DNA from 3 places in the uncultured Rossellomorea sp. genome. Region 2 is predicted to be linked to each of the others. Evidence: riboswitches for the same ligand, from Rfam matches in the RefSeq annotation. Region 2 holds a riboswitch; each other region holds the start of a gene.

Region 1 (9,923 bases), on a different contig from region 2:
TCACCTTCGTAATACATATCCGTTTCTTCAGGTTTCATTTCATTATGCTTTCTGTCAGGATAATCAACTAAAAGAACCAACACCTTATCCGTACGCATTTCACCGGCATACGCTTCTTCTTTCACAGACTCTGGTGAATTCTTCTTGGCTTGTCCTAATTTATTTCCTTTTCCATTCATCAAATCATTGTTTTTCATTTGTTCTTGAAGCTTCACTTTTTCAGAAGCTTCTTTTTCATGTAATTCTCCTGCTTCTTTTTCAGCAGAATCCGCTTTCGCTTTCAAGAACTTCTGCAGTGCTTTTTCAGCCTCAGCAGGTGTCGCATTTTGTTTGATTTTACCTTCTTTTTTCAACATTTCGATCAAGCGTTCGTCATTCGCAATGCCTAAATCGAAAGGCCCTCCATGCTTATGTTCGTGTTTCACCGTCGGCTTGGCTAATACATTTTCCGGTACAGTGGTTGCAGCTGATGCCGGTACCGTGAACGCCCCGACACTGATAGCGGCAGCCATGGCCATTGACAATACTTTGCGTGTCTTCAAAAAAAGTCCCCCTCTTTTTATGTAATAATTTCTCACTAATTTAAAATATACTCCACTATTCTGAAAAGTAAATATTTTCAGAATACATTGGTTATTTAGTATTACGAAATAAAATTTTTATAGATAAATAGTATGATATTCAACTGACAATACAGTAAGTAAATTGTCACAATCCCCAAAAAGCAACAATTACTTTATGTATAAATATGGTATTAAAGGTCGAAATTAGCATTCTCCACCAAACTAAAGTTGGATGAAATAGACAAAAAAAGGGACGGACCTTCGACACTCGTGTCGAAGGTCCGTCCCTCTTATTCAGGATATTTTTTTACGGTTTCTCCATTTGCGGTAGATTTTGCCGTTGATGTAGAAGAATCTGGTGATCCAACCGGCTTGTCCGATGAATTCTTTGGAGAAGGATTGTACTTTTTCTTGTTTGTTTGCCTTGTCGTCTGACAGGTAAACGCCGATGAGTCCTTTGTTGATCAGGCGGTGAAAATGGGCATGGGGCAGTTCATGGGTGTGTTCGTCTGCTTTTTGAAGGAAATGCAGCAGCCGTTCCTTTAAATGCTCATCATCCTCGTAATAGAAGCAGAAGTTCAAGTCTCCCCCCTCCTGGTCCTCATCCTGGTCGATGAAGTAATCAAGAAGAATATGCAGGCCCTGAATGTATGGAAAATATCCACGTTTGATTTTTTCTGTGTGCGACGGCTGAAAATCGCTCCGGCATGCGTATGAAACTAAACAGAAGATACCGAGTGTGGACCCGGAGCAGGCGGAAAACTCGTACCAATTCATTTCCGGAAGGTTCGAACGGTGAGTTTCAAACCAATTCTGCAGCCTTCCTACCCGTTCTTCTTTTTTTACATGTTTATGTATCTGCAAGTCGCAGTAGTATTCACAAAGTTGTACAAGATCCTTTTTGATGCTGTCATAGTGTTGTAATGCTTCAAGAACGGACTGACAGGTAAGCACTAGATCCCTCAGATACCCCCCGTCATCCTGATCCGCCCTTAAAGAATAGTAATTGACAGGGACAGCGCCCACCGTCAGGGCGTGCTTCATGGATTGATGAAGGAGGGCAAAATCGTCGGGGTCCAGGGAAACGCTTCGATCACACAGATTATCCAAATAATCGCTTATCGTTTGATAGGCGACGATGAATCGAATCGTTTCTTCTTTTCTGTCCAGTGCCAGCAGGGAAAGAATCGATCCACCTTCACAGTGAAACGTTTTATGCTCTATACTGGCAAGGGCCTGGCTTCTCAATTCCTGATTGGGGATCGCTTCTGCACGCCTCTTCCACTCATCTAACTCTTTATGAACAATCGGAAAAACATTTCGGTATACTCTTGTCATTAACGAAAAGGGATCACTTGGAATGGACACCTTTACCACCTCTTTTACAAAATGTATCCTAGCGCTTTCAAACGACTTTCAATGAAAATTTTGGAGTACTCAAATATATCTTCTCGTTCTGGTTCATTATAGATTTCATGATAGCACTTCGGCCATTCTTTGTAATGCATTTCAGATAAAGACAGTTCGTTGAACCATTTTTTCACTGCTTTTTTATCGACGATTTTGTCATCACCAGCCTGCAACACGAGCAGTGGAACGTCAGGCATTTTTTCCAGGTTTATAAAAGCCAGTTTGATCGCATGGGCGAGCTCCCTGTACCAGCGGACGGACACCTTGGTGATATAGAGTGAATCGTTGCTGTCAATTTCACGTACGTCTGCATTTCTTGTTGCCATATCGATCGTTAACCCGGATGGAAACTTCACCATGGGAGCGATCTTATTCAAACCGTGGGACAAGAGCTCGATCGGTTTTGAAGGGGTCGTGACCAAGCCTAAACAAGGTGAGGACAAGATCACACCTGCCAGGTTCACATGGGATTCCTGAAGCATACGCACCGCAACAAGCCCCCCCATACTATGACCTATCATAAATACTGGTAATTCAAATTGATATGCTGCCTGTACCCAATCTTTCACTTCCACTATATATTCATCAAAGGAATCAATATGTCCTCTTTTACTTCTTGAGGTCATACCCTGCCCCGGTAAATCCCCCATTATGACATGATAGCCTGCTGCACGCCACATTTCAATGAGCCAACCGTACCTGCCATGATGTTCCATTGCTCCATGAATGATGACGATGACTGCCTTTGCTTCTTGATCTGTTTCCCATTTCCACATGGCAATCCCTCCTTTATAGTTCTCTAATTGATTGAATTCTGCTACCATTTATTATAGTAAATATTATTGAAAGGGGTAGTAAAAAATGCTCTATCCGTATCATGATAAAAAACCAGTCATCTCTCACTCAGCTTACATTGCCGATTATGTGACCATCTCCGGGGATGTCGAGATCGGGGAAGAGTCCAGTATTTGGTTTAACACCGTCATCAGAGGGGATGTCGCTCCAACGAAAATCGGTAATAAAGTAAATATACAGGATAATTCCATTCTCCATCAGAGTCCAAATAACCCTCTTATTCTTGAAGATGAAGTAACCGTCGGCCATGGAGTGATTCTACATAGCTGCAAAATTCGAAAGAAAGCGTTAATCGGTATGGGATCCATTATTCTCGATAATGCTGAAATTGGTGAAGGAGCTTTTATTGGAGCAGGAAGCCTTGTTCCTCAAGGGAAAGTCATTCCTCCTAATACGCTGGCATTCGGCAGGCCAGCAAAAGTAGTGAGAGAGCTAAACGAACATGATATTAGCGAAATGAAGCGCATTTCCAGAGAATACGCTGAAAAAGGACAATATTATAAAAGCATCAAACCATTTTAACTTCTTATACTTGGGATACCCCATCCTTCATTAGATTACTCATGTAATATTTTCAGGTGTAACACGTGTGATTGTTTCCTCGAACAGGTTTTATCTGCCGTTTTAGAAATATATCTGCCAGTATCGGGATATGTCTGCCATGTGACACAAACTAATAAATTTCGCCGAATCAATTAGAAATGCCACTCATCAAAAAGAGACCAACACCCATAAAGTGTTGGTCTCTTTGATCTTATCTTATTCGCCTAACGCTTCTGCTTTTAATGCTTCAGCTTTGTTTGTACGCTCCCAAGGAAGATCAATATCGTTACGGCCGAAGTGTCCGTAAGCAGCTGTTTGCTTGTAGATCGGACGACGAAGGTCCAGCATTTTGATGATGCCAGCAGGACGAAGGTCAAAGTTGTTGCGGACAACATCAATCAATACGTCTTCTGATACTTTACCCGTTCCGAATGTGTCGATTGAAATAGATACCGGTTGAGCAACACCGATTGCATACGCTAATTGAACTTCACATTTTTCAGCTAAACCAGCTGCTACAATGTTCTTCGCTACGAAACGTGCTGCATATGCCGCTGAACGGTCCACTTTCGTTGCATCCTTACCAGAGAATGCACCGCCACCATGACGAGCATATCCGCCGTATGTGTCAACGATGATTTTACGTCCTGTTAAACCTGCATCACCTTGTGGTCCACCGATAACGAAACGACCTGTCGGGTTGATGAAATATTTTGTTTGCTCATCGATCAGTTCTTTCGGTACAACCGGATCGATGACATATTCCTTCAAGTTACGCTGGATTTGCTCAAGCGTTACTTCAGGGTGATGTTGAGTAGAGATAACGATCGTGTCGATTCGAACCGGCTTGTCGTTTTCATCATATTCAACTGTTACTTGCGTTTTTCCATCAGGACGTAAGTAAGGAAGAATTTCTTCTTTACGAACTTCCGTTAAGCGACGGGAAATTTTGTGAGCAAGGGAAATGGGAAGAGGCATAAGCTCTTTCGTTTCATTACAAGCGAATCCAAACATTAACCCTTGGTCACCTGCTCCGATTGCATCGATCTCCTCATCCGTCATTTGTCCTTCACGGGCTTCAAGTGCCTGGTCTACCCCTTGAGCGATATCAGCAGATTGCTCATCGATGGATGTCAATACTGCACATGTTTCAGCGTCAAAGCCGTATTTCGCACGAGTGTAGCCAATTTCACGGATTGTTTCGCGAACGATTTTCGGAATATCGACATACGTACTAGTTGTAATTTCACCTGCAACAAGTACAAGACCCGTTGTAACAGACGTTTCACATGCTACACGAGCATTAGGGTCATTGGTAAGAATTGCATCAAGAATTGAATCAGAAATTTGGTCACAAATTTTATCTGGATGTCCTTCGGTTACGGACTCAGATGTAAACAGACGACGTTTAGTTGACATCAAGGTTCCTCCTTAAGCTATTTGTTAGACTTTGATCTAACAAAACATTAAACAGATACGGTACTCATTCCCTAAGTAGTATGAAGTAAACATGGTTTTTTTATAAAAAAATCATGAATTATGTGCATTTGATCCTCTATAAACAGAAAAAACCCTTCCTCATGATTAAAGCAATAGAGGAAAGGTTTCAGATCATAGCCGCGCCTTTTCTCTCTTATCGTTCAAGGTTCATAGACCTTGCCTCAGTTTAGCACCTTCGCTTAATCGGATCGTTTCAAAGTATAAGATCCATTCACTATTTAGCAGGTTGCTGGGTTTCATAGGGTCTGCTCCCTCCACCAGCTCAGGATAAGAGTATCCGTTCAAGGAACAATGATAACGTTTAGGACTAGAGGTGTCAACTTTTTTTCGAGTGACAGGTTTAACCAATCTTTTAGCCTCTTTTTATGACTTCAACCTATTTTTCTTCATTAAAATAACCTAATGGGGTAATGAGGCTAAACATTTAGATTTTTTCTTCATATATATAAGAAGAAACAAGCTGTATTTGGACGAAAAATGTGACAAAATGAAGACACATTATAAAATTAAATAAATAGTATAGACTAATAGCTTGATTGTGTTATACTATTTTTGTGAAGTAAGCGATGCCATTAAATAAATTTATATAAAGGAAGGGTTCTAATGAATTCAGTGAGCATGTCTAATGAATTAACAGAATTACTTAACGGTCAAAATATTCAGGAACAATTATCTGTTTCCCAACTAGTTGAAAAAGTCCTTCAACGCAATGAAGGCGTTTTAACATCATCAGGTGCAGTCAGAGCAGAAACTGGTAAATACACAGGACGCTCTCCTAAGGATAAATTTATTGTTGAAGAACCATCCACGAAGGATAAGATTGAGTGGGGTTCTGTCAATCAACCCATCTCTTCAGAATCATTCGATAAACTATATACAAAAGTGATCAATTACTTAAAAGAAAAAGAAGAAGTGTTCTCATTCCAAGGGTTCGCAGGTGCAGACCCAAAACATAGACTGCCGATTCAGGTTATCAACGAATTTGCTTGGCATAATCTTTTCGCTCATCAATTATTCATTCGCCCGACAGAAGAAGAGCTAAAGGGTCACCAATCAGAATTCACAATCGTTTCTGCTCCGAACTTCAAGGCGGATCCCGAAGTTGACGGAACTCATTCTGAAACATTTATCATTGTATCATTCGAAAGAAGAATTGTCCTGATTGGTGGTACTGAGTATGCAGGTGAAATGAAAAAATCGATTTTCTCTGTCATAAACTACGTGCTTCCTGAATCCGATATCCTTTCCATGCACTGCTCTTCAAACGTGGGACGCGAAGGCGATGTGGCATTGTTCTTCGGTTTATCCGGAACTGGAAAAACGACTTTATCCGCAGACCCTAACCGCCGTTTGATCGGCGATGATGAACACGGTTGGTCTCCAAACGGTGTTTTCAATATCGAAGGCGGCTGCTACGCTAAATGTATCGGTCTGACACGTGAGAAAGAGCCACAAATCTTCGATGCCATCCGTTTCGGTTCTGTCCTTGAAAATGTTGTCCTTGATGACAATTCCCGCATCCCGGATTATGAGGATAACACATTAACTGAAAACACTCGTGCTGCATACCCTCTTCAAGCGATGGAAAACATCGTTGAACCAAGTGTTGCAGGACATCCAAATACAATCGTATTCTTAACGGCAGATGCATTCGGGGTATTACCTCCAATCAGCAAACTGACGAAAGAACAAGCAATGTACCACTTCTTAAGTGGATATACATCGAAGCTTGCAGGTACGGAGCGTGGGATCACTTCACCACAAGCAACGTTCTCAACATGCTTTGGCTCACCATTCCTGCCACTTCCTGCAACTCGTTATGCCGAGATGCTTGGGAAGAAAATCGATGAGCACAATGCACAGGTATTCTTAGTGAACACCGGGTGGACTGGTGGAGAATACGGTGTTGGTAACCGCATGAAGTTATCTTACACTCGTGCTATGGTTCAAGCAGCTCTTGAAGGCGAACTGACTCACGTTGAAACAGAAACGGACGACATCTTCGGTCTGAACATCCCTGTTCACGTTCCTGGTGTTCCTGACGAAGTGCTGCAACCAAAAAGAACATGGTCCAATGAAGCAGCATATGAAGTGAAAGCAAAAGAACTAGCCCACAAATTCAACGAGAACTTCAAGAAATTCTCAAACGTACCATCTGAAATCGAACTTAAAGGCGGTCCATCCGTTAAATAGTCTACTATACAAAGGTCCGTCCCTCATTCTTGAGGGACGGACCTTTGTTATGGTTATAATCCTTTTTTACGGCCGGTGATTCTGTTAAATAAAAAGACTACAATGGCAATAACGAGTAAGATATGGATGATGGCTCCTCCGATTTTAAAGATCCATCCGAGCAACCAAAGGACTAAAAGAATTCCAATAATGGTCCAAAGCATGAGTTTCCCTCCTAATAACTGTGATTGATGCTAAGATTCCCTATTTCCATAAATTTAAAACCATACATGGTATTTCACATATAAAAATATACAACCATTAGTAACTTCTGTTAGTCACGCTGAATTTACTCAATAAAATTCTTGCTCTCATTAAATTTTCCTAAAAATAATACTTTACTAAATATTTCTAATTTTGTATGATAATGATTAAAATTCACGGAGGGGAATCAAGATGATCAGACAACTTACAGAACAGGATCATGATATTTGTCAGCAACTCATTCAGCAGCAGCCGGCTGAAAATTTGTTTATTATCGGGGACATTGAAGCCTTTGGGTATGAACAGGATTTTCAGAAAATTTGGGGCGACTTTGATGCGAAAGGGAATTTGAGGGGAATCCTCCTTAAGTACAGAGAAAACTTCATCCCTTTTTCCATGGGTGAATTTGATGCGGAAGGGTTTGCCAGAATCATCAATGGGACTGAAGACTACAGCATCGTTTCCGGATTAAAAAGGATCGTGACGCAGGTTGAACCCTTTTTATCCAGAGAAACTAAATCAATAAGACATATGTATTATGCGAAATGTGACAACACGGAATCAATGAACCGACATGCCCTGCCTCATGTTAAACAGGCTACCCTCAATGATCTACCTCAACTTGTGGACCTATTGAACAGCATCCCTGAATTTAGTGGTGGTGATTTTTCTGTAGAAAAAAGAAAACACAGCATGGAAGCCGGTGTTTCCAGAAGCTATTACGTAGAGGAAGACGGAAAGTTTGTTTCTTCCGCCTCTACAACCGCCGAAAACAGTATGTCAGCGATGATTGTGGCAGTTTGTACCCATCCGGAGTACAAGAAAAAAGGATACGCTACGGAATGCATGACGAAGCTCTGTCGTGACGTATTAGAAGAAGGAAAAGAATTGTGCTTATTCTATGATAATCCTGAAGCAGGGAAAATTTATAAGCGAATCGGATTCAAGGATATAGGATATTGGTCTATGTATAAATTTTAGTCATAAAAAAAGTTGACTCCCAACAAAGAGTCAACTTTTTTCATTATGCTGCTGCTTTCCGATTCCCGATTAACCTCGCCTGAACCAGTCGTTGTCTTACAGTGATTCCAATCCAACTGGCCAGGAATGCTTTGATAAGTCCAACTACGATAAATGGATATACACCTGCTGCCATTGCCTGATTCCAGCTAAGATCGGCTACAAATTTAAGTTGAATGGTACCCAGGATCAACGTAATGATCATTCCGACTGTATTGGCAATCATCGCCATCGGAATGGTGAATTTGGTTTTTTCAAGAATGAAGCCTGTAAAGAAAGCCGCTACGATAAAGCCGAAAATATAGCCTCCCGTAGGACCGACCAGTACCTGTGCCCCTCCACTGAAGCCCGCAAATACAGGAACACCCACTGCTCCCAGGGCTGCATAGCAAACCATGGCAAACGCTCCATATCGGCTTCCAAGAATCGTCGCGGTAATTCCTACTGCCAATGTTTGTCCGCTGATTGGTACGAGTGGCAGTGGAATCTCGATTTGAGCGAAAATCCCCGTAATCGCAGCAAAGATGGCACAGTGAATGATCATCCTTAGTTTTTCTCCGTTCACTTTCAAATCCCCCTTGTGTATGTAAACTATGTATAACATTAAGTTAACACAATTGAAAGGATTTTGGGAAGCTTATTTTTCTTCCCTCTCGTTTTTTAACTGGGAGCATAAACATTACATATCATTTCTTTAGCCTGCCATTCTAAAGCGGTTTTTAATGTAACCCTCCCTTTTGGGAACTCATCAATCCCCTTATCACTCACCAAATATAGGATAGTGCGATTTGGCTGATGTTCATTAAATACTTGAATGATTCTTCCTATGGCTATGTATGGCATTTTCTTTCTCTCCTTATGAGCAGGACGCACTTCCTTTCACCTGCGCCCTGCGTTTTGTAAAGGTGGATCACACGAGCGTACAGCTACACTCGATCATATTTCTCTTCGTTCTCCGTCTATTATCTTTCATTTTTAAGAAGCACTTCTTCACGCACTTGTTCCGCAGCTTCCACCATGGTTTTAAGAGCTAAGACCGTCTCATCGATCCCACGTGTTTTCAAACCACAATCCGGGTTGACCCAGAATAAATGGGGATCCAGCACTTCCAGAGCCCGATGTATATTGCGGATTAATTCTTCACGTTTCGGCACCCGTGGACTATGAATGTCATATACCCCGAGACCAATCCCTTTGTCATACGTATAATCTTCAAAAACATGGATCAACTCCCCATGACTTCTTGATGTTTCAATCGAGATGACATCAGCATCCAGATCACTGATGGCATCTATAATATCTTCAAAATCCGAATAGCACATATGTGTGTGGACCTGGGTTTGCTTCTGTACAGATGAAGTGGCCAATCTGAAGGCATAAACGGCAGCCTTTAGATATTCCTCCCAATTTTCACTCTTTAAAGGCAGACCTTCCCTAAGTGCCGGCTCATCGACTTGTATCATGCGAATCCCATGGGCTTCTAATTCCTCTATCTCTTTTTGGAGAGAAAGTGCGATTTGATTCGATACTTCATATCGTGATATATCATTCCGAATAAATGACCAATTTAGAATCGTGATCGGGCCCGTTAACATC
Region 2 (9,923 bases):
CCACTGATGATCGGTGGTGTCGTCCAAGGAACAATCGCGACGGTTTTTGGTACAATTCCTAAACTCAGTGCCAGGTAAGATGTAACAGTGAGCACGACTGGGACCAGTAAAAACGGGATAAACATAAGCGGGTTTAACACGATCGGCAATCCAAAGATGACCGGTTCATTTATATTGAAGACACCAGGTGCAGCAGACAATTTTCCGACTGTGCGGTAATGCTTCGTCTTCACCACAAGGAAGATGGCGATGATCAAGGCGATCGTCGTACCGGATCCACCCATGTACACATAAGCATCGAAGAAGGGCTTTGTCACAATGTATGGCACGTCAAAGGCACTCATACCATCTGCGAACAGCTGCTGATTTTTTTCAATTAAAGGAAGGTAGATCGGTTCGATGATCGGACCTAATATGTTTGTGCCATGTAAGCCAAAGAACCAAAGGAAATGATTTAAGAAGGCTACAACAATAGCTGATGGCAGTGAGTTTGAGACGGCTTGCAATGGTTCCTGAACCACCGTAAACACGATTTCGAATATACTTTTCTCTGCAAAAGAAGTTAAGAGAGCTTGAATGAGACCAATAAGAATCAAAATGATCGTAGCCGGGATCAGAGCTTTGAATGATTTCACTACCCCTTCAGGTACACCGTCCGGCATACTGATCGTAAACTTCGAGCGAATCAACACTTTGAATAATTCTGTGACAAGGAGGGACGTGATCACGGCGACGAATATCCCTTGTGCTCCGGTCCAGGCGTAGGAAATCCCCCAGTCTTCTGTTACCGGTGTGAGGATGATGAGTGAAGCTATCGATACTAATGCTGCTGACAACCCATCGATATGATAGGACTTGGCTAAATGATAACTGATGGATGCAGCGACGAGCAGTCCGAGGATGGCGAATGATCCATTCCACATATTCCCCCCGACGGATTTCCAGCTTTCGCCGAATACAGAGACCATAAAATTTTGAAAGGCATCAATCGGCAGATTATTTAATAAGACAGCCAAAGATCCCACGATGATCAGCGGCATGATCGAAACGAATCCATCACGGATGGCAACGAGATGTCGTTGGGACCCGATTCTTCCTGCAATAGGCATAAACTTGCTTTCCATAAACCCCATTACTTTACTCATTTCTCTTTCCCCCATTTACTAGATTAATTGAATTGCGGTAAAAACTCTTTGTGAGCTTCCAATAATTCATCGACTAGTTGTCTTGCTACCCCTTCGTTCTGTACTAGCGGATTCATCACCATGGCTCTGTAGGCGTCGGAGTACTCACCAGATCGTGCTGCTTGTATCACTAATTCTTCGAAAGCTTTCATCTGTTGGATGATTCCTTTAACAGATGGAGGCAGCGGGCCGGTGGCGATTGGCCGAGGTCCGTCCCTCGTAATGACGGCGTTTACTTCGATGACAGCGTCGTGTGGCAGGTCCGGGATGGTTCCGTTGTTCAGTGTGTTGACGGTTTGGATGTCTCCTGAGTTGTTGTAAATGCTCGCCATGAGGCTGCAGGCAGCATCACTGTAGTAGGCACCTCCTCGATTTTCCAGTTCTTTTGGTTTTTCATTTAACTCCTCTTTCATATATTGTATGAAAAGTTCTTTTTCAACTTTTCGAACAACCTCTGCCCGTGTACCGTTTTCTCTATAAGCTTGAAGGTCCTTTTCCAACACAGAGTCCCGTTGGAAGTAGTATTGATGATAAGGATTGGGAAGCATCCCGAGAGCTTGTAAAAATTCCTTCGACCATCCGAGTGAGACGATGTTGGCCGGTGAGTAATCCACTTCTTGATGGATCAGTTTTTGCAGAACCTGATCGGTGACATCCTGACCTTTGACCCAAACCTTTTTTCCAAACACAAAATGATTCATCCCTACAAACTCGATTTGTACTTCATTTGCAGAACAATTCATCATCTCGGCGACGCTGTTTTTCATGTTGAAAGGAATATTGCACACCCCGATGACTTTATGATGTGTACTGTATTTAAGCAGGGCTTCCGTAACAATGCCTGCCGGGTTGGTAAAGTTAATAAGCCATGCATGGGGACAAATCTGTTGGATGTCATGACAAATTTCCATTAGGACCGGAATGGTGCGCAAGGCCTTGAATATACCGCCTGCTCCATTGGTTTCCTGACCGATGACACCATGACTTAACGGTATCCGTTCATCTTTTTCCCTGGCTGAGAGGCCGCCCACCCTGATTTGTGTTGTCACAAAGTCAGCGCCAATTAAGGCATCCCTGCGGTTAAGGGTCCATTCCAATTCAATCGGCACACCTGCTTTTTGGATCATTCGACGAGCAAATTGCCCGATAATCTCAAGCTTCTCTTTCCCTGCTTCGATGTCTACAAGCGTTATGTCCGTGACAGGAAAAGATTTGTATCGGTGGATGAACCCCTCGATAATTTCTGGTGTATAGCTTGATCCGCCTCCGATTATGACCACCTTTAATGACATTCTGTCGAGCTCCCTTCATTTTGAAAGCGATTTCTATTTTCTATAATGTATCATACAAATTTTCACTCGTCTATATATTGTAATGACAAATATAAATTTTATGACTATTTTTTATTTAATTGTAATAACAAATTATTTTTATGATAAAATGATTAGGAATAGAGAATTGCACGTGGATGTGTTATAACAAATATAGGAAGAAAGTGGAAGGGAGAAACAGAATGAAAGAGACACAAGAAGCAAAGGCCCTGCATTCGCATGTAAAAGAAGAAATCATCCACATGATTAAAAATAAAGAATATGCGCCGAATACAAAACTGCCGACAGAGGCGGAGTTTTGCGAAAAGTTTAATGTCAGCCGTACGACGATCCGGACGGCGCTCCAGCAGCTGACACTTGAAGGTTACGTGTATCGCGAGCAAGGAAGAGGAACCTTTGTCGCAGAAGAGAAAGTCAGTCAAATCCTGTCCTCGACGATCGACAACTACACAGAGCAACTGCGATTACAAGGTAAGAAACCTAAGATCAAGGTACTGAGCATGAATGTCATCCCGGCAGAATCCACAGTGGAAAAAGCGTTGGAATTGAAGAATGGAGATCCCGTCAATCGGTTAGAGAGGATCCGATATTCAGACGGGCTGCCCCTGCAATATGAGGTGGCCTATCTGCCCTGGTACAAGACGCCAGGCCTTGATAAAGACGAATGTGAAAGATCTCTTTACAAGCTCCTGGAAACACAGTTTGAGATAAAAATTAAAAAAACCATCGAAACCATCGAGCTATTTTTAGCAGATGAGCGAGTGGCAGGGAAGCTTGAGGTACCAGAGGGGACACCTTGCTTTATGATCGAAACGACAGCTTATGTAGAGGATGGATCCGTGATCGAATTTTCCAAAGCGATCTTCAGAGGAGATAAAGCGAGCTTTCTTGTAGAAAGAACCTATTAGAAAAAAGGGGATGGGGGATTATGAGGAACGTGATCGTCAATGCAGATGACTTTGGTTTATGCCGGGGAGTGAACTATGGCATCGTTGATAGTCACCGGTTTGGAATTGTCAACTCAACAACGATGCTTGTCAATATGCCCGGGACTCTGCATGCGTTGGAATTGGCGAAGGTTTTTCCTGAATTAGAGGTTGGGATCCATTTAACACTGACATGCGGGAGACCGGTTTCGGCCGGGGTACCATCACTACAGGATGAAAGAGGCTTTTTCCGTTACACCAGCAGGATTTTTGAAGAAAAAGAAATCAATGTGGATGAGGTTGAAATGGAGTGGGAGGCTCAGGTGGATAAATTTCTATCATTCGGTCTGCCCCTTTCTCATATTGACAGTCATCATCATGTTCATAGCTTTCGACCACTGATCCCGGTGGTGAAGAGATTGTCAGAGCGCTTTGGGGTACCGGTCCGGAATGTTTTTGGTGATAAGGGTGGCGAAATGGATGTGTTAACCGATCGGTTCTCGATGGACTTTTATGGGGACGGAGTGTCGGTTGAAGGATTGAAGAGGATTTTGGACAGCAGGGATGGAGGTGAGACGCTTGAGATTATGTGTCATCCGGCTTATGTTGATTCCTATTTGAAGATGAATTCTTCTTATTGTGAGCAGCGGTTGAGGGAGTTGGATGTGTTGACAGTGATTAAGGAGTGGACGTTTTAGTTTTCGTTTGGTTGTTTGAGAGATTAGAATATTTGTAGTGAGTTGTTATGACAAATGATCGGGGTGCTGCTATTGAAGGTAGTGCCTTTTTGTATTGGTAATGGAGGTTAGTCCCAATTGGAGGTGGAAAGGAATGTTTTTGGATAATATGTATGGTTTTTGAGTCTTTGAGATGGTGTAAAGGCAGGATATTAACTGAAATCGATGTGAGATACATGGATTGATAGGGTGCGAGGAGTTTTATTATCGACATTCCCCCTTTTATTATCAACTTTAGGAATATATTATTAACTGTAAAAAAGTGGATATATTCCACCCCAAGATCAAACCCTAGTCCAACAACACAAAAAAACCTTCCCTAGTACAACAATAAAGATAACGCTTACATAAAAACAACTGTAAAATTCCCTATTGACTTCCATTCCCATACCCAGTATTATCCTCTATAAGATTAAAAAATTAGAAAATTACATACTTTCAATTATCCAGAGTGACCGAGGGATCAGGCCCTACGACGTCCGGCAACCTCCAGTATTGGAACGGTGCCAATTCCTGCAGAATGATTTCATTCTGAGAGATAAGTCGAGATAAACAGGCGATGCTTCTTTCAGTTGAAAGAGGCATTTTTTATTGGATGAAAAAAGGGGTGTGCACATTGATCGAGATTCGAAATCTAGTTAAAACCTACAGTACAAAAAAGCAAACGGTGGTCGGTGTCGATAACGTTTCCGTAAAAATCGAAAAGGGTGAGATTTTTGGAATCGTCGGATACAGTGGAGCGGGGAAGAGTTCACTCATTCGCTGCCTGAATTTATTAGAAACCCCTACATCAGGAGAAATCATCATTGACGGACAGGATTTCACGAAACTCACGTCCAAACAATTAAGACTCGCCCGTCAAAAAACGAGCATGATCTTTCAACATTTTCACTTGATCAAATCCAAAACGGTGTTTGACAATCTGGCTTTTGCCTTGAAAGCGGCTAGTGTACCTAAAGCGAAAATCAAGCCCAGAGTCGTCGAGCTCCTTGAGATGGTCGGTCTATCGGACAAAGCAGATGCGTACCCGGCCCAGCTCAGCGGAGGACAAAAGCAAAGAGTCGGGATTGCGAGAGCCCTTGCGAATAACCCATCGGTTTTACTTTGCGACGAAGCGACCTCGGCACTCGATCCGAATACAACGAAATCAATCTTGAAACTATTGAAAAAGATTAATAAAGAACTAGGTTTGACCATCGTCCTCATCACACACGAGATGGAAGTGGTGAAAGAGATATGCGACCGGATGGCCGTGATGCAGGACGGGAAAATCGTGGAGGAAGGGCCGGTTTATGACCTGTTTGCAGAACCTAAGCAGCCTTTAACGAAGCAATTCATTGAAACAATCCTTCAATTTGAACTCCCGCCGCACCTCGTGGAATCAAGGAAAGGAAAACTGATCAAAATCCAATTCAAAGGATCGATCGCAGAGGAAAGCGTCGTATCGGAAGTGTTCCAGAAATACAAGGTGCGAGGCAATATCCTGCACGGCAAGATCGAATATATTCAGGAAGTGCCACTGGGGATTTTCATCATGGAGCTGATTGGTTCCCATGAAGAAATCGAAGCAGCGATCCGATTCATCACGCTGAAGACGCAGAGCTTGGAGGTGCTTGAGAATGCTGCCTGATTCATTGACTGCGATTTTGCCAGAATTGAATAAAGCCTTTTTTGAAACGGTCTATATGGTGGGGATTTCACTTGGAGTCGCGATTTTAGTGGGATTACCGCTTGGGATTCTTCTTTTTGTAACAGACAAAGGCTTGTTTTTACAAAATAGTTTGATTAAAAAGGTCGTTGGATTTGTCGTCAATATGGTGCGGTCGGTTCCGTTCATTATTCTATTAGTAGCACTCTTACCATTAACCAAACTATTGACCGGAACCACGATCGGACCGACGGCAGCATCCGTATCACTCTCTGTTGCGGGAATTCCATTTTTTGCGAGAATGGTAGAAACGTCATTGCGAGAGATTGATAAAGGTGTCATTGAAGCTTCGGTTTCAGTGGGGGCAAGTCCTTGGATGATCATTAAGGACGTGCTGTTACCGGAAGCACGACCGGCGGTGATTCAGGCAATCACGATTACAACGATCAGTTTAGTCGCCTATTCCGCCATGGCTGGGATCGTCGGTGGAGGCGGAGTCGGGGACCTGGCGATCCGCTTCGGATACTACCGTTATGACAACACGGTGATGATCACGACCGTCGTCATTTTAATTTGTTTAGTTCAGCTCATCCAGTATACGGGTGATGTGTTTGCACGATTAGTCGATAAACGATAACTACTTTAGGGGGAACAACAAGTGAAAAAGTGGATTTTATTCGTAGCATTAGCGGTAACAATGAGCATTCTTGCAGCTTGCGGCGGGGACGAAGCAAGTTCAAGCGCGGAAGATAAAAAAGAGGTAACCATTGGAGCGACATCCGGACCATACAGTGATATGGTGACAAAAGCGATCAAGCCCGGTCTTGAAGAAAAAGGATACACGGTTGAAGTGAAAGAGTTCAGTGATTACATCCAGCCGAACAACGCACTGGCCCAGGGAGATCTGGATGCGAACCTTTTCCAGCATAAAATCTACATGGAAACCTTCGCGAAACAGCATAATATGGATTTATCCGAAGTGATTGTCGTACCAACGGCTCCAATGGGAATCTACTCACAGAAGTTCGATTCGATTGAAAACATAAAAGAAGGCAGTGCCATTGCCATTCCTAATGATCCGACGAACGCAGCACGGGCGTTTCAGATTCTGGAGGATGCTAAGCTGATCACGTTAAAGCCGGATACAGATCCATTGACTGTTTCAGAAAAAGATATTGCAGAAAACGTGAAAAACCTGCAATTCAAACCAATCGAAGCAGCACAGCTGCCAAGAGCAGTTGACAGTGTTGATCTATCTGCGGTTCCAGGGAACTATGCACTCGCTGCCGATATGGACTTACTTGATTCACTTCAGCTGGAGGACATGCCCGATCAGTATCGAAACCGAGTGGTTGTAAATACGAAGGACGTTGACTCACAACTGGTGAAAGACATCAAAGCAGTCGTCGAAGCAGACGAATTCGAGAAAATCATCGACGAAGAATTCAAAGGCTTCGGTAAGCCTGAGTGGATGGAGTAGAGGGACGGACCTCTAGTCGGGATATTTAATATAAGAAAGCCATAGGGACGGGCTTCCGCAAAATGCGGAGGTCCGTCCCTCATTTTATAGACAGCACTTCTTATATTTTTTACCGCTGCCGCATGGGCAAGGGTCATTGCGTCCTACTTTTTCTTCGTTTATGACGGGTTGTGGAATTAGCGCGGCTGGTTCATTCAACATTTCAAGTTCCATTACCTCCAGTAAGTGTCTCCACTCTGGAAGTTTGGGGTGTTGGATGCCATTCATGACGCAATTGACATATAGTGATTCTTCTAAGCAAAGCAGCCCATCTTCATACCCTGTTTCAATTAAAACTTCTATCCTGGGAATCGCGTCTGTTGATAGATGTCGACATAGATTATCTGCCATGATTGTTCTGGCGGTTAGGTCCTCGGTTTGATCAAACAGTCTTAGTAATGCTTGTTCAGCTTCATTGGTTTTGATCCTTCCAAGTACATCCAAAGTGTAGAAAAAGGTGTTTCCGTAGAGTGCTATTTTTTCAACTTCTTGTACGACCAGGTCCGTCCCTATTTTGACGAGGGTATTTGCAATTTCCTCAAATAAAAAGTCGCCTTCCTCTTCGTTTTTAAAGAGACTCACTAATAGGGGGACTACACTTTCTTCCCGCATTTCACCTGCCATGTAGACAACATATATCCATTCAAATCCGAAAAACTCCTCTTCCTCCATAATGTTCTGAAGTCCATTCTGTACTTCCCAGCTTTCAATGCCCCCTTTTTTTATAAGCTCCTTGATGATTCTTTTCCCATGATCATAAAAGTCTTGGTCAAACTCATATTCATCCAGGTAAACCATAACATCAGCCAACGCCATGTATAGTTCTTCTATAGTTAAAGAAGGAAGCTTCTCTACTTCTTTTAACTGTTTCTCCCCTATGTATTGATTTACTTTTTTTCTGTATGCAATTAATAATTCTGTGCTGGCGTTTGTAACTAATTGAATGTAGAACAGTCGGTTGTTATCCTTTTTACTCATGACATCTAAACGATTTACTACTTCATTCAATCCTTCTTCATTAAGAGGTAAGTACAGTAAATTAGGGAGAATAGGCGAAGAATATTCCGAAACCGGTCCCCGATCAACGGCCTTCAATCCGGTCAAAAACGTATCCCCTCCAGGTAAATAAGTATCCTCCAACATTTCAATGGCATACCTCTGCACAAATGGGTCCTCACTCAAAAAATACGGTTCGACCCTTTCAACAAAACGATCCATCCAACCATCCTTTATCTTTCATATTTTCCTATAGTGTAATGGGTGAGAAAGGAAAAGGGAAGAGGGACGGACCTCTAACTCAAGGTCAGAATAGGATAACGTGATAAGGACGGACTTCTGCAAAAAAACGGAGGTCCGTCCCTCTTTTTTTTTCAATCTCAAAGGATTTTCCAAGTTTTTATCGAATATATGCATTAACGGTATTATTAAGGAACTTTTCCTTAAATAATCATTCGACAGAAAAAGGAGATTTTTCATGAAGTTAAAGCAGCTTGTCCAATCAGTAGAAAAGGAAGTCATTGAATTACGCAGACACTTTCATCAGCATCCAGAGGTGAGCGGTGAGGAGTTTGAAACATCGAAAACGATTCAGGTGAGATTGGCAGAAGCAGGTATCCCTTTTAAAACGGGCTATGCCAAAACAGGAGTGCTTGGCATCATTAAAGGAGTAAAGCCAGGAGGCACGGTTGCACTGAGAGCAGATATCGATGCTCTGCCAATTCAGGAGGAAAATGACCTTTCTTACAAATCCGGCACTCACAACAAAATGCATGCCTGCGGTCACGATGCTCATACCGCCATGCTGGTGGGTACAGGGAAAGTGTTGAATCAGATGAAATCGGAAATGGCAGGAACGATCCTTCTTGTCTTCCAGCCGGCGGAAGAAAATGCTCCTGTTGGAGGATCACGGCAAATGATGGACGATGGCTTATTTGATGAATATAAGCCTGATGTCATTTTCGGACAGCATGTGTGGCCGGATCTGCCTGTCGGGGAAGTCGGCGTGCTGCCTCATGAAATCATGGGAGCTTCGGACCGCTTTAAGATTACGGTTAATGGATCTGGCGGACATGCGAGCATGCCCCATCAATCGAATGATGCCATCATTATTGCCAACAACCTCATTACCCAGCTTCAAACGATCGTGAGCAGAAATACGGATCCCCTTGATTCTGCCGTCCTCACCATCGGAAAAATCGAGGGAGGTTACCGCTATAATGTCATTGCGGATGAAGTATCCTTAGAGGGAACCATCCGGACCTTCAAACCGGAAGTGAAAGATATGGTTAAGAATCGTTTCCACTCTATCATTGAAGGAGTGGGAAAAAGTTTCGATGCTCAAATGACGATTGATTATTTAGATGGGTACCCTGCAACAGTCAATTCACCACAATGGGCAGAAGAAGTGAGAGGCGCTGCACAAAAAGTTCTTGGAGAAAATTCCACCCCAGTGGTTTCCCCGTCTCTTGGAGGAGAGGATTTCTCTCGTTTTCTTAAAGAATATCCCGGTGCCTTCTACTGGCTGGGAACATCTGTGAAGGAAACAGAAACCCAATATCCCCTCCATGACCCGCGTTTT
Region 3 (9,923 bases), on a different contig from region 2:
AAAAACCGTTGCTTGTCCTCACCAAATAGCCTTTTTCGACATAAAGTGTTCTATGGAGGTGATGCTTTGGCAAGAAAATTACTAGAATATCTTTTTATCAGGACCTCAGATACACATGCCAAGATTGACTTGGGATCTCCTTCCCTCTCAAATATGCACGTTGCACAGTTCGGGGTTACTCTTCGACCCCTCGTTAAGCAAGAGAACAATGGTTATAAGATCAACAGTCCATACTGAAAAAATGAAGCGAGCACCAGTATGAAACTCCGCCGATCAATAAGTCAATGATGATGAATAAAGTGAATAAGAACGTGTTTACAGAAATACAATAGAGATAAAAATCTAAGCCCCATAAGAAAGTCACCTCCATTTGATATAGATAAAAAAGAGTTTCCTGATGTTGAACAGGGAACTCTTTTTTTCACAATGAGGTGATCATACACCTTGAAAATCCAATCAGGCTAGTCCTTCCGTGAATATAGTACTATATATCTAATTTTAGGAGGAATTAAAGTGAAAACACTTATGATTGATCCCGGACATGGAGGATTGGATCCTGGTGCTACTTATAGAGGGTTTGAAGAGAAAGTCTTCAATCTATTGACAGCCCGACTTGTACAAAACTATTTAATGGAAAATTATAAAGTGAATATCATTATGACTAGAACAGAAGACAAAACGCTATCCTTATCAGATCGTTCTACACTTGCTAATGTCTCAAAGCCCGATTTCTTCCTATCTATTCATCATAATGCTGGTGGTGGAAGCGGCTTTGAAAGTTATGTTTATAGTGGCAGCGTACCAGCTCAAACCTTTATTTATCAGAATATAATTCATGATGCAGTAATGACTGCAATTAAGCCTTTCAATGTGGTGGACAGAGGGAAAAAGAGAGACAATTTTCATGTATTGAGGGAAACGAACATGCTATCCTTACTGGTGGAGGTTCTTTTTGTAGACAATCCAAGAGATATCTCATTATTGAACAATTCTGAATTTAGAAATGCCGTTGCTGTGGCCATTGCACGTGGTATCGCGAAGGCATTAGAATTACCGCCAAAATCGGATAATAAAAAGTCTCTATTTAAGGTGATCGCTGGTTCTTTTACGGAAAGAAAAAATGCAGAAAACAGAGTGAATGAGCTTAAAAAAAATTCCATTGAATCGGTTATCGACATTCTATCAGAATCCAGTAATACCTACTATCGAGTACAGGCCGGTGCTTTTGCAATCAGGGATAATGCTGAAAGCCAAGTGGCTAAATTGAAAATGTTTGGAATCGATTCATTTATTAGTGTTGAGGTGGTAAGTACTAATTTACCCCTGACTCAACCAAAAGAAACTGATTCTTAAGAGTCTCTTTAAAGTCAGGCATCAATAATCTGCTCAATAATACATTGGAAGATATTAATAATTCCTGAACTTCCCGCTAATAATAATTATACGTTCGGGAGGTGAATCTTATGGTTGAAAAAAGTTTTGAACAAATTTACGAGGAATACAAACAGCAAGGTAAATTTCAAGCTAAAGTAGAAATGGCTCAGGAGCTGGCATCTGGCGCGGAACAGATTGTAGCCGTTCGCCGAAATGCGGAAGACGATCTCATCGCTTTTAAAACCGAAAGTGGGAGAGAGCTTGATTATATCACTGCACTCGAAGAAGCAAAGTCAGGAAAACTGGCTCATGTAGATGTGATTCATCGATATGGAAGAGATGTTCTTCGCAGTGAACCTGACGGCCTGAAAGAGAATAACCTTAGTGAACTTCCTTCTTTTTAAAAAGTATAAAATCGAGCATAAAACCAGGGTTGGTTTTATGCTCGATTTTATTATTAGGGAAATGCTTTATCAATTAACACCATAATGAATAAATCCTATTTCCACCTTCAATCTTGTACCCTCAATAAATGCTATATCATTCGTTCCCGTTCAACAAAAAATTGCTTCATAACCTTATAATGGCTCGTTTCTACCAATGAAGATTCGAATATATGTCTGAGAAGATAAAGACATAATGTCCCGGCATAATTAAAATCCGGGTACAAAAAAATGCCATCACGATTTACGTAATGGCATCCCATTTTATAACCTTATCTTGAAGGTTCGAGAAGAACAACACTTTCTATGGTTGTAGCCAAAAGGCTGAGGTCTGTAAATTCTTCAACTTTCATTGAATCAACATATGTGATTTGAAAGCATTCCTTGTCCAAATGGTAGGTAACGGTCATAACAGGTGAGTGATCATGACTTGAAATCGTATGAACAATCTCACTATCCTTGAATTCCTTAAGAGTATTGAGCATGGTTACGATATTTTCTAGTGACATATAACATGTCTCCCTTCTACTTGCTCGAGGGATTGACTAAATACAGTCTCGTAGACCCAATGAAATTTAAGTATAACACATAAACGTATAAATAGAAACACTTGTTCTTAAAATCAGTGGAAATGAGCTCTTCGTCACAGAGATCATACGTATACCTCCTTTTTTGACGTCATATGATGTAAGAAAAAGGGAGGTGGGTGATGAGATGGTAAATCAACTTTCAAGAGATGATCCCTACAAATTGAACTATCCAGACGATATGCTGGCCATTATCCGGAAAGGATTAAATCCAACTAAGTCTAAAAAAGTGATAATCGTTGGAGCAGGAATGAGTGGTTTAGTCGCTGCTTCTCTACTGAAAAAAGCCGGGCATGACGTAACGATTTTAGAAGGAAATAAACGAATCGGCGGCAGGGTATATACTGTTCGCAAGCCATTCACACCCGGTAATTATTTGGACCTGGGAGCTATGAGGATCCCCGATAACCACAAATTAGTGTTCGAATATATAAGAAAATTCAACCTGCCCTTTCAAGAATTCATCAATAGTTCTCCAAGAGATTTACTATTAGTAAACAATATCCTAACAACAAGAGAACAATACGAAAAAAACCCCGACATTATACAGTATCCTTTACCAGAAGGTGAACAGGGAAGAACAGCTTCGGAATTGTTTATTGAAGCGACCAAGCCCTTTATGGATTTATATAATAAAAGTGATCATGAAGAACAGGAAAAATTAATTAAACAATACTCTGGTTATTCTATGGGACAATTTTTAGCAAACAATCCATTTGGTAAATCATTATCCGTAAATGCAATTCGAAAAATCAATGTTATTCTCGGGATAGAAGGGTTCCCTGAGTTCTCGTTCGTCGATATATTAAAAGACATCATTTTCCCTATATTCAGGAAAGAAACCAAATTTTATCAAATAACAGGAGGTAACGACCACTTACCTTACGGATTTGTTCAAGAACTTGCGTCACACATTCTACTGAATCAAAAAGTGACCCACATTATTCAATCCAATAGAGGAGTAAGTGTTCGATCAAGAGATTCCATTGACGGATTGGTGCGTGAATACAATGCCGATTATGTCATCGTAACCGTACCATTTACTGTCTTTCAGTTTATCGAGGTCGTACCTTATAATTCAATATCCTTTAAAAAGTGGCAGGCGATTCGGGAAGTAACGAATGTTCCAGCCGTGAAAATAGGAATTGAATTTCGTCGTCGCTTCTGGGAAGACTTGAACTACGGAAACATCGTGTCAGATCTTCCCACCCGCTTTACGTATATGCCAAGTCACGACAGAGGCAGCAACAAACCAGGGGTCATGTTAGCGAGTTACAGCTGGGGCCAGAATGCACTCTTATGGAACAGCAAACCAAAAGAAGAAATCATCAAAGAGGTTTTAGAAGACCTTTCTAAAGTATATGGTGAACAAGTGTATACTGAAATACTGAATTATGTAGTTTACAACTGGAGTAAAAATCCATTCTCGGCTGGATGTTTTACCCTTTATACCCCTGGTCAGGCAAGTGATATTGGGGATTATATTAAGATACCTGAAGGCAGAATTCATTTTGCTGGAGAGCACACTTCCTCCTTTCATGGTTGGATGGAAGGGGCGGTTGAGTCGGGGGTGAGGGCAGCCAATGAAGTGAATAGCAGATAAGGATTTAACGCATGAGATTACTCATGCGTTTGTTTTTATAGGAAACTTTTAATAGAGAATAAAAAATCAATCATATTTTATTGGAAAACAATAAATCTCATTATATAATTTAGAAAAACATGGTATCAGAGGTGTGTTATGAAACGAGGAACGACGACTTTTTTAAAAGGGGCAGTAATGGCAGTAGGAGCGATTGTATTCATCCTTTGTGTTGTCTGGTTGCCAACCATGGCAAAGCATTCTGCTGATCTATTTCCCGAATTCGCTTATTTGAAATGGCCGATTCTAATAGGGGTATACTTAACAGCGGTTCCATTTAATTTAGCGCTGTATCAAGCTTTTAAGCTTTTAAAGTATATTGAAGAGAACGCTTTTTCAGCGAAAGCAATAGTGGCTCTTCACCGAATAAAACTGAATGCCTTACTAATCACTGCCATTTATGTGGCAGGTATAGTGTTTCTATTAATCCAAAATGCTCTACATCCTGGTATTGCCATGGTAGGGATCATCATTAGTTTTGCGTCTGTAACCATTTCGATTTTCGCAGCAGTCCTTCAAGAATTACTGCGAAATGCACTTAAACTTAAATCTGAAAATGATTTCACGGTATAAGGTGAAGTAGGAAATCCGACCGAATCCCTGAAAAAACCTTCTACTCTATCAACCTCCTGCATAAAGTTAACTATTAAATACTTTATATAGGGGTACTGATGATGTCGTATAAGTCTCGAAACAACAATAGCTTAGTCCCACTAGTATTCGTCTCTATGAAGGCCATCATTCGGGTAGTATTGATCGGTATTGTCCTCATGTATTTGACCGTATGGTTGATCTCGTCAACAGCGATTAAATTGAGGGTGGATAGTTTATTGTATTCATCGGTGTCTGAACTCGTCCCGAAGGAAACGTTTCTCATGCTGCTGTCACAGGAAATGACTGGACTCCGGGTCACTAATGAATCAGCATTAAACAATGATTTTGATTGGTTAGAGAGCGTCACGAACGTATCACTACTTGATCCACGAAGTTTATTTGGACGGGAAATCCCAGGGATAGAAAATTATCACACTCATATAGCAGTTGCAGGGAAAGGGACGGACATTACGAACCTTCCGAACGAATCGCCGGCGCCAACAGAAGATCAGTTGAAAGATCAAGAAATTGACCAGAGTCAAATCGATCAAGCAAACAACAACTCAGGAGACGGTATTCAGGAAATCGATGAAAAATCCGTCTTCATTTATCATTCCCACAGCTGGGAAGCCTTTAGTCCACTGATTAAAAACAACGACTCTAAAGATCCGGCGAGTACAAATGAGAAGGTTAATGTCATTGCTGTTGGATCAAAGTTGAAGCAAGAGCTTGAATCAAGAGGAATTGGTGCGGTTCAAGATAAGACGGATGTAAATAAAGCACTTAAAGATAAGTCATGGACGTATTTCGAATCGTATCAATTATCTAGGGGACTGGTCCAGGAAGCCATCGCTCAAGACAATGACCTAACCTACCTGATCGATATCCACCGGGATTCCCAGCCAAGAAACATCACAACCAAAACCATTAACGGCAAAAACTATGCCCGCTTATTTTTTATTGTAGGAAAAGAAAACAAAAACTTCGAAAAGAACCTGAAAATCGCTAAAGAATTAAATGCTAAATTAGAAGAAAAGTATCCTGGCATCAGCCGCGGAGTCTTTATCAAAACAAGAGCAGAAGGTAACGGGGTTTACAATCAGGACCTAACTGAGAGAGCCATGCTTCTTGAGTTTGGCGGAGTGGAAAATAATTTAGTAGAATTGTATAACTCAACAGAAGCATTTGCGGAGATCTTTGCAGAATATTACAAGAAGGATGCTGTCGAGGTGAATGCACAATAAGTAATGGGGGAGAAAGGACGTGTACCATGTGGTGGACGTCTTTTTTTTCAGTTCCGGAGGAGAGTGGTTTCCGTAACTGTGACAATCATGAAATTGAGTTCTTCCTCCAACGATATCCCAAATAAAACATCCCGACTACCACCGAACCTCCTAACAAAATAGCCTTCCCCTTATCCGCACCCAACACATTCACCACCACGAATGCCTCAATCAACAACGAAGGAATCTTGCCGACGGAACTGATCACAGAAAAAACCACAATTGGAATAGAGCTAAAGGCAGCCGCAACGGTTACCACACTTGAAGGCACAAATGGGACCATGCGAAATAAGATTAGAAGTATGATCCATTCGGTACCTGAGGCCTCTTTTAATTTGAGAAAATAATTGTTCGAAAGTATCTGATCAATACGAGCAAACTTAATTCCTTTTCGATATAAATAAAAACTAACAATGGCTCCTAATGATTCACCAAGGGTGGAAATTCCGATTCCAGGCCACAACCCGAATACGGAAATGTTAAAGGCCGTCAAGAAGACACTCGGTAGAAAACCAAGGATACTGATGACAACATTAATGAAAATACTGATAAAAAAGAGAGACCAATTATCGAGGCCGATGAATTCGTTCATAAAATGCTGCAGATTGAGGGACATATGTATATTCCTTTGTAAGAGATTAGACTAACCTTGAAAGATATATGAAATCCGGGGGAGGTGGAAACTATATGATATAAATTAAATAGTATCATACATGAATTTCATCCAGAACAATCCTTTGTCATTTTAGAAAAGGACTGATCACTTGTCAATGTAGCGTGCGAAAATGAGTGCAGGTAACATGTTTACGACCATTGGCATACATGCACAGATATATGCTTTAAGTGTCCGGGTTAATGCAGAAAGTTAGCTTAAATTCCTAAATATAGGAAAGTAAGGAAGCCCCAATCCACTTCCATGGATGGGGGCTTTTTTAGCTGGTTAACTTCGCACAGTTTTTCCATTTAATCGATCCTACATCGCTGTGCGGATGGCTTTCCTGCTGAATGTATTTAAATTCGTCCTCTAATTCCTGCAGCGTCAACTCGAATAATTGTTTGTGGCCTTTTTTGAAAATGTTATGGATAATCAATTTGTTAATTAATTCATTTCGTCGATTATGAATCGCTTCTTGTAGGATTTCTCCCATTGTGATCACTCCTCTTATAATGTGTCCGAATTGAGGAAGGGTCATTGAAAAAAGCCCGCTTCCCATTAGATAAGAAGAAGGCTTTATGTAACAAAACTTCAACTCATCTTCCAAGCAAATTGCTTGTGGAATTAGCACAGTGTTCTATGATGTAGAATCTGTTGCTGAGGCATCATCGGGCCAGTCCCTCTGCCTCTCTGGATAAGTGATTATATAGTTGTCATGAATTACATCTATTATATAGGTGAGTATTCATAGTTGTCAACTTGGTATTTATATAAAGTGGTGCATCATTAGAGGTAGAATAGGGTGTTGGAGTAAGTTGAAATAAAAAATTTGAAGTTGAAAAGAAACGGTTTAGCTTGGCAGATTATGCTCCCAAATCAGCCTTCAACCCCTTATTCCCGATACTTTTTCCCAATTCAGACACAGATTTTTTTTCTAATCAACAAAAAACATGATAATCTGTATACATAAACGCAATTATTGGAGTGAATCGTATGAAGACAGTGGTTGTCGTAGGTGGAGGAATTACAGGATTAACAACGCTGTACCATCTTCAAAAAATGTCCAAAGAACGAGAAATAGATATCAAGTTAATACTAATCGAGCGTAATCAGCAGCTCGGCGGCAAAATTAGAAGTGTAAGAGAAGCGGAATTCATTATGGAAGCAGGAGCCGATTCCATCGTGGCCCGTAATGAAGGGGTTCTCCCTCTCATTAATGAGCTTCATCTTCAAGATGAACTTGTCTATAATGAAACAGGCACATCTTACATATATACCAATGGAGAATTGCATAAGATTCCACATGACACGATTTTCGGAATTCCTATGAGCGTTGAGTCCCTTCAAAATAGCAGCTTGGTGTCAGAAAAAGGTAAGAATGCAGCACTTAAAGATCTTGAAACTGAAAACACACAATTTACAAAAGAAAGTTCAATCGGTGAATTTTTAGAAGCATTCCTAGGTAAAGAACTGGTAGAGAATCAAGTTGCCCCAGTATTATCAGGCGTCTATTCTGGAAATTTGCATAAACTTACTTTGGCTTCGACACTCCCATACTTACTTGATTATAAAAATGAATACGGCAGTATTATTAAAGGTTTATCTAAAAACAAACAAAAATTCCAAGGTCCATCCAATAAAAAGTTCATATCGTTTAAAAATGGTTTATCAACCATCATTGAACGTTTAGAAGAAAAATGTTCCAGTGCGACAATCATAAAGGGAGTGGAAACTACTAAGCTCCAAAAAACAGGAGACAAATATGAGCTGACTCTCAGTGGTCAAGGGAGCATTCAAGCGGATTATGCAATATTCGCAACACCTCATGATGTAGCCCAAAAGATTCTGACTCATGAAAAACTTGATCCTGATTTCAATAAACTGAAAAACTCTTCACTGATTTCGATCTACCTCGGATTTAATATACCGGCTGAGGAACTTCCTGCTGATGGCACAGGATTCATCGTCTCCAAAGGCAACGAAGTGAAATGTGATGCCTGCACATGGACGAGTCGGAAGTGGAAGCACACGTCCAATGACCAAAATCTTTTATTGCGACTTTTTTATAAAAGCACAAATCCTCATTATAAAGTGTTGAAAGAATTTAGCGAGGCAGAACTGGTTCGCACGGCACTTGACGATATCAGAAAAAGTGTCGGCATAGACGGAGACCCGATTTCTGTCGAAGTGACAAATTGGAAAGACCTTATGCCTAACTATCATCTTGAGCATAGTCAGTCTGTTCAATCGTTAGATAAAAATCTCGCAACCGAACTACCACGAGTGAAGCTGGCTGGAGCTTCGTATTTCGGAGTGGGCATTGGTGCGTGTATTCAAAACGGTAAGAAAACTGCAGAAAGTATTATAGATGAGTTAGAGGAGAACGTTTGAGGAAGATAAATAATAAAAGAAAAGAGTTTGGAATTTACCAAGCTCTTTTCCTTTATATTTGCACGAGTTATGAAATCATTCTTCATTCTCCATTTTCTTATTGAAATATTCAACTGTCCTGGATCAGTTTATTCTCCTTCTCATTTCTTCATAAATACCTTTGATAAATCTGTTCAATTTTTCTCGTCATAACTTGACTGGTTAAGTGTTGACGAGCATAGGATTCAGCAGCGTTAGCAAAACGGTCACGTTCTTCCTTATTTGTAATGAAACGCTTTATCGCATGTGCAAGTTGTTCGACGTTACCAGGTTCACAAAGGATGCCTGTTTCTTCATGCTGAACCATTTCCGGAAGTCCGCCACATGTGGTGGAGATGACCGCTTGCCGGGAAAACATCGCTTCCATGACGGATAAGGGAAAGTTGTCATTCACAGTTGCTAACACATAGATGTCCGACATGGAAAGAATAGAGGGTATATCGTGACGTTTTCCAAAAAAGATTACGTTATTTAGCTTAAGTTCTTCCGCCTGTTTTATCAGTCTATCCTTCATGACACCATCTCCGACAATCCATACTTCTACATTAGTCAGGTGTTCACGAAGCTTGGACAATGCTTCTAAGAGAAATCCATGACCTTTACGAGGGGACAGTCGGGAGACACATGTTAGGATAATGTTTTCATGATTTTTATGAGGAAGTGGTTCAAAATCGATGCCCGTATGAACGGTGGTCATCCTTTCATCTTTTGCACCGAAATCCATTAAGTTAGGCCGGAAGGAATCTGAGATCATCACGATTTCAGTACTTGCTTCAATACCTACTTTCTCAAGTTCAGTAAAATAGACTTCTTCGATGGATCCTATCTGTATTTTATTGAATTTTAAGCGGCTTTTCGTAAAGAACCCATGTGGCGTAAAGAGTAATGGTTTTTGATACATTTGGTTCAAATGGC

Evidence for each region. A riboswitch is a leader RNA that binds a small molecule or an ion and turns the genes downstream of it on or off. The one in region 2 is predicted to bind S-adenosylmethionine.
Region 1: another riboswitch for S-adenosylmethionine. It lies ahead of metK (methionine adenosyltransferase); the one in region 2 lies ahead of Q1B03_RS14820 (methionine ABC transporter ATP-binding protein).
Region 3: another riboswitch for S-adenosylmethionine. It lies ahead of Q1B03_RS11225 (Fur-regulated basic protein FbpA); the one in region 2 lies ahead of Q1B03_RS14820 (methionine ABC transporter ATP-binding protein).

Annotation. Positions count from the first base shown of each region.
Region 1 covers NZ_CANKZT010000001.1:1,284,771-1,294,693, forward strand. The annotation lists gene Q1B03_RS06630 (immune inhibitor A domain-containing protein) at 1-512, opposite strand, end outside; gene Q1B03_RS06635 (tetraprenyl-beta-curcumene synthase family protein) at 858-1,931, opposite strand; gene Q1B03_RS06640 (alpha/beta fold hydrolase) at 1,946-2,749, opposite strand; gene Q1B03_RS06645 (gamma carbonic anhydrase family protein) at 2,835-3,350, shown strand; gene metK (methionine adenosyltransferase) at 3,588-4,790, opposite strand; SAM riboswitch class I at 5,002-5,145, opposite strand; gene pckA (phosphoenolpyruvate carboxykinase (ATP)) at 5,475-7,064, shown strand; gene Q1B03_RS06660 (lmo0937 family membrane protein) at 7,118-7,267, opposite strand; gene Q1B03_RS06665 (GNAT family N-acetyltransferase) at 7,500-8,288, shown strand; gene Q1B03_RS06670 (biotin transporter BioY) at 8,332-8,871, opposite strand; gene metE (5-methyltetrahydropteroyltriglutamate--homocysteine S-methyltransferase) at 9,290-9,923, opposite strand, start outside.
Region 2 covers NZ_CANKZT010000004.1:39,137-49,059, forward strand. The annotation lists gene celB (PTS cellobiose transporter subunit IIC) at 1-1,145, opposite strand, end outside; gene Q1B03_RS14805 (6-phospho-beta-glucosidase) at 1,169-2,476, opposite strand; gene Q1B03_RS14810 (GntR family transcriptional regulator) at 2,698-3,423, shown strand; gene chbG (chitin disaccharide deacetylase) at 3,444-4,139, shown strand; SAM riboswitch class I at 4,618-4,723, shown strand; gene Q1B03_RS14820 (methionine ABC transporter ATP-binding protein) at 4,795-5,808, shown strand; gene Q1B03_RS14825 (methionine ABC transporter permease) at 5,798-6,463, shown strand; gene Q1B03_RS14830 (MetQ/NlpA family ABC transporter substrate-binding protein) at 6,485-7,306, shown strand; gene Q1B03_RS14835 (YecA family protein) at 7,391-8,563, opposite strand; gene Q1B03_RS14840 (M20 family metallopeptidase) at 8,820-9,923, shown strand, end outside.
Region 3 covers NZ_CANKZT010000002.1:863,477-873,399, forward strand. The annotation lists gene Q1B03_RS11190 (N-acetylmuramoyl-L-alanine amidase) at 514-1,353, shown strand; gene Q1B03_RS11195 (DUF3892 domain-containing protein) at 1,464-1,778, shown strand; gene Q1B03_RS11200 (hypothetical protein) at 2,090-2,326, opposite strand; gene Q1B03_RS11205 (flavin monoamine oxidase family protein) at 2,532-4,007, shown strand; gene Q1B03_RS11210 (DUF2975 domain-containing protein) at 4,146-4,619, shown strand; gene Q1B03_RS11215 (stage II sporulation protein P) at 4,718-5,884, shown strand; gene Q1B03_RS11220 (TVP38/TMEM64 family protein) at 5,970-6,539, opposite strand; gene Q1B03_RS11225 (Fur-regulated basic protein FbpA) at 6,856-7,071, opposite strand; SAM riboswitch class I at 7,172-7,279, opposite strand; gene Q1B03_RS11230 (protoporphyrinogen oxidase) at 7,572-8,969, shown strand; gene Q1B03_RS11235 (glycosyltransferase family 4 protein) at 9,118-9,923, opposite strand, start outside.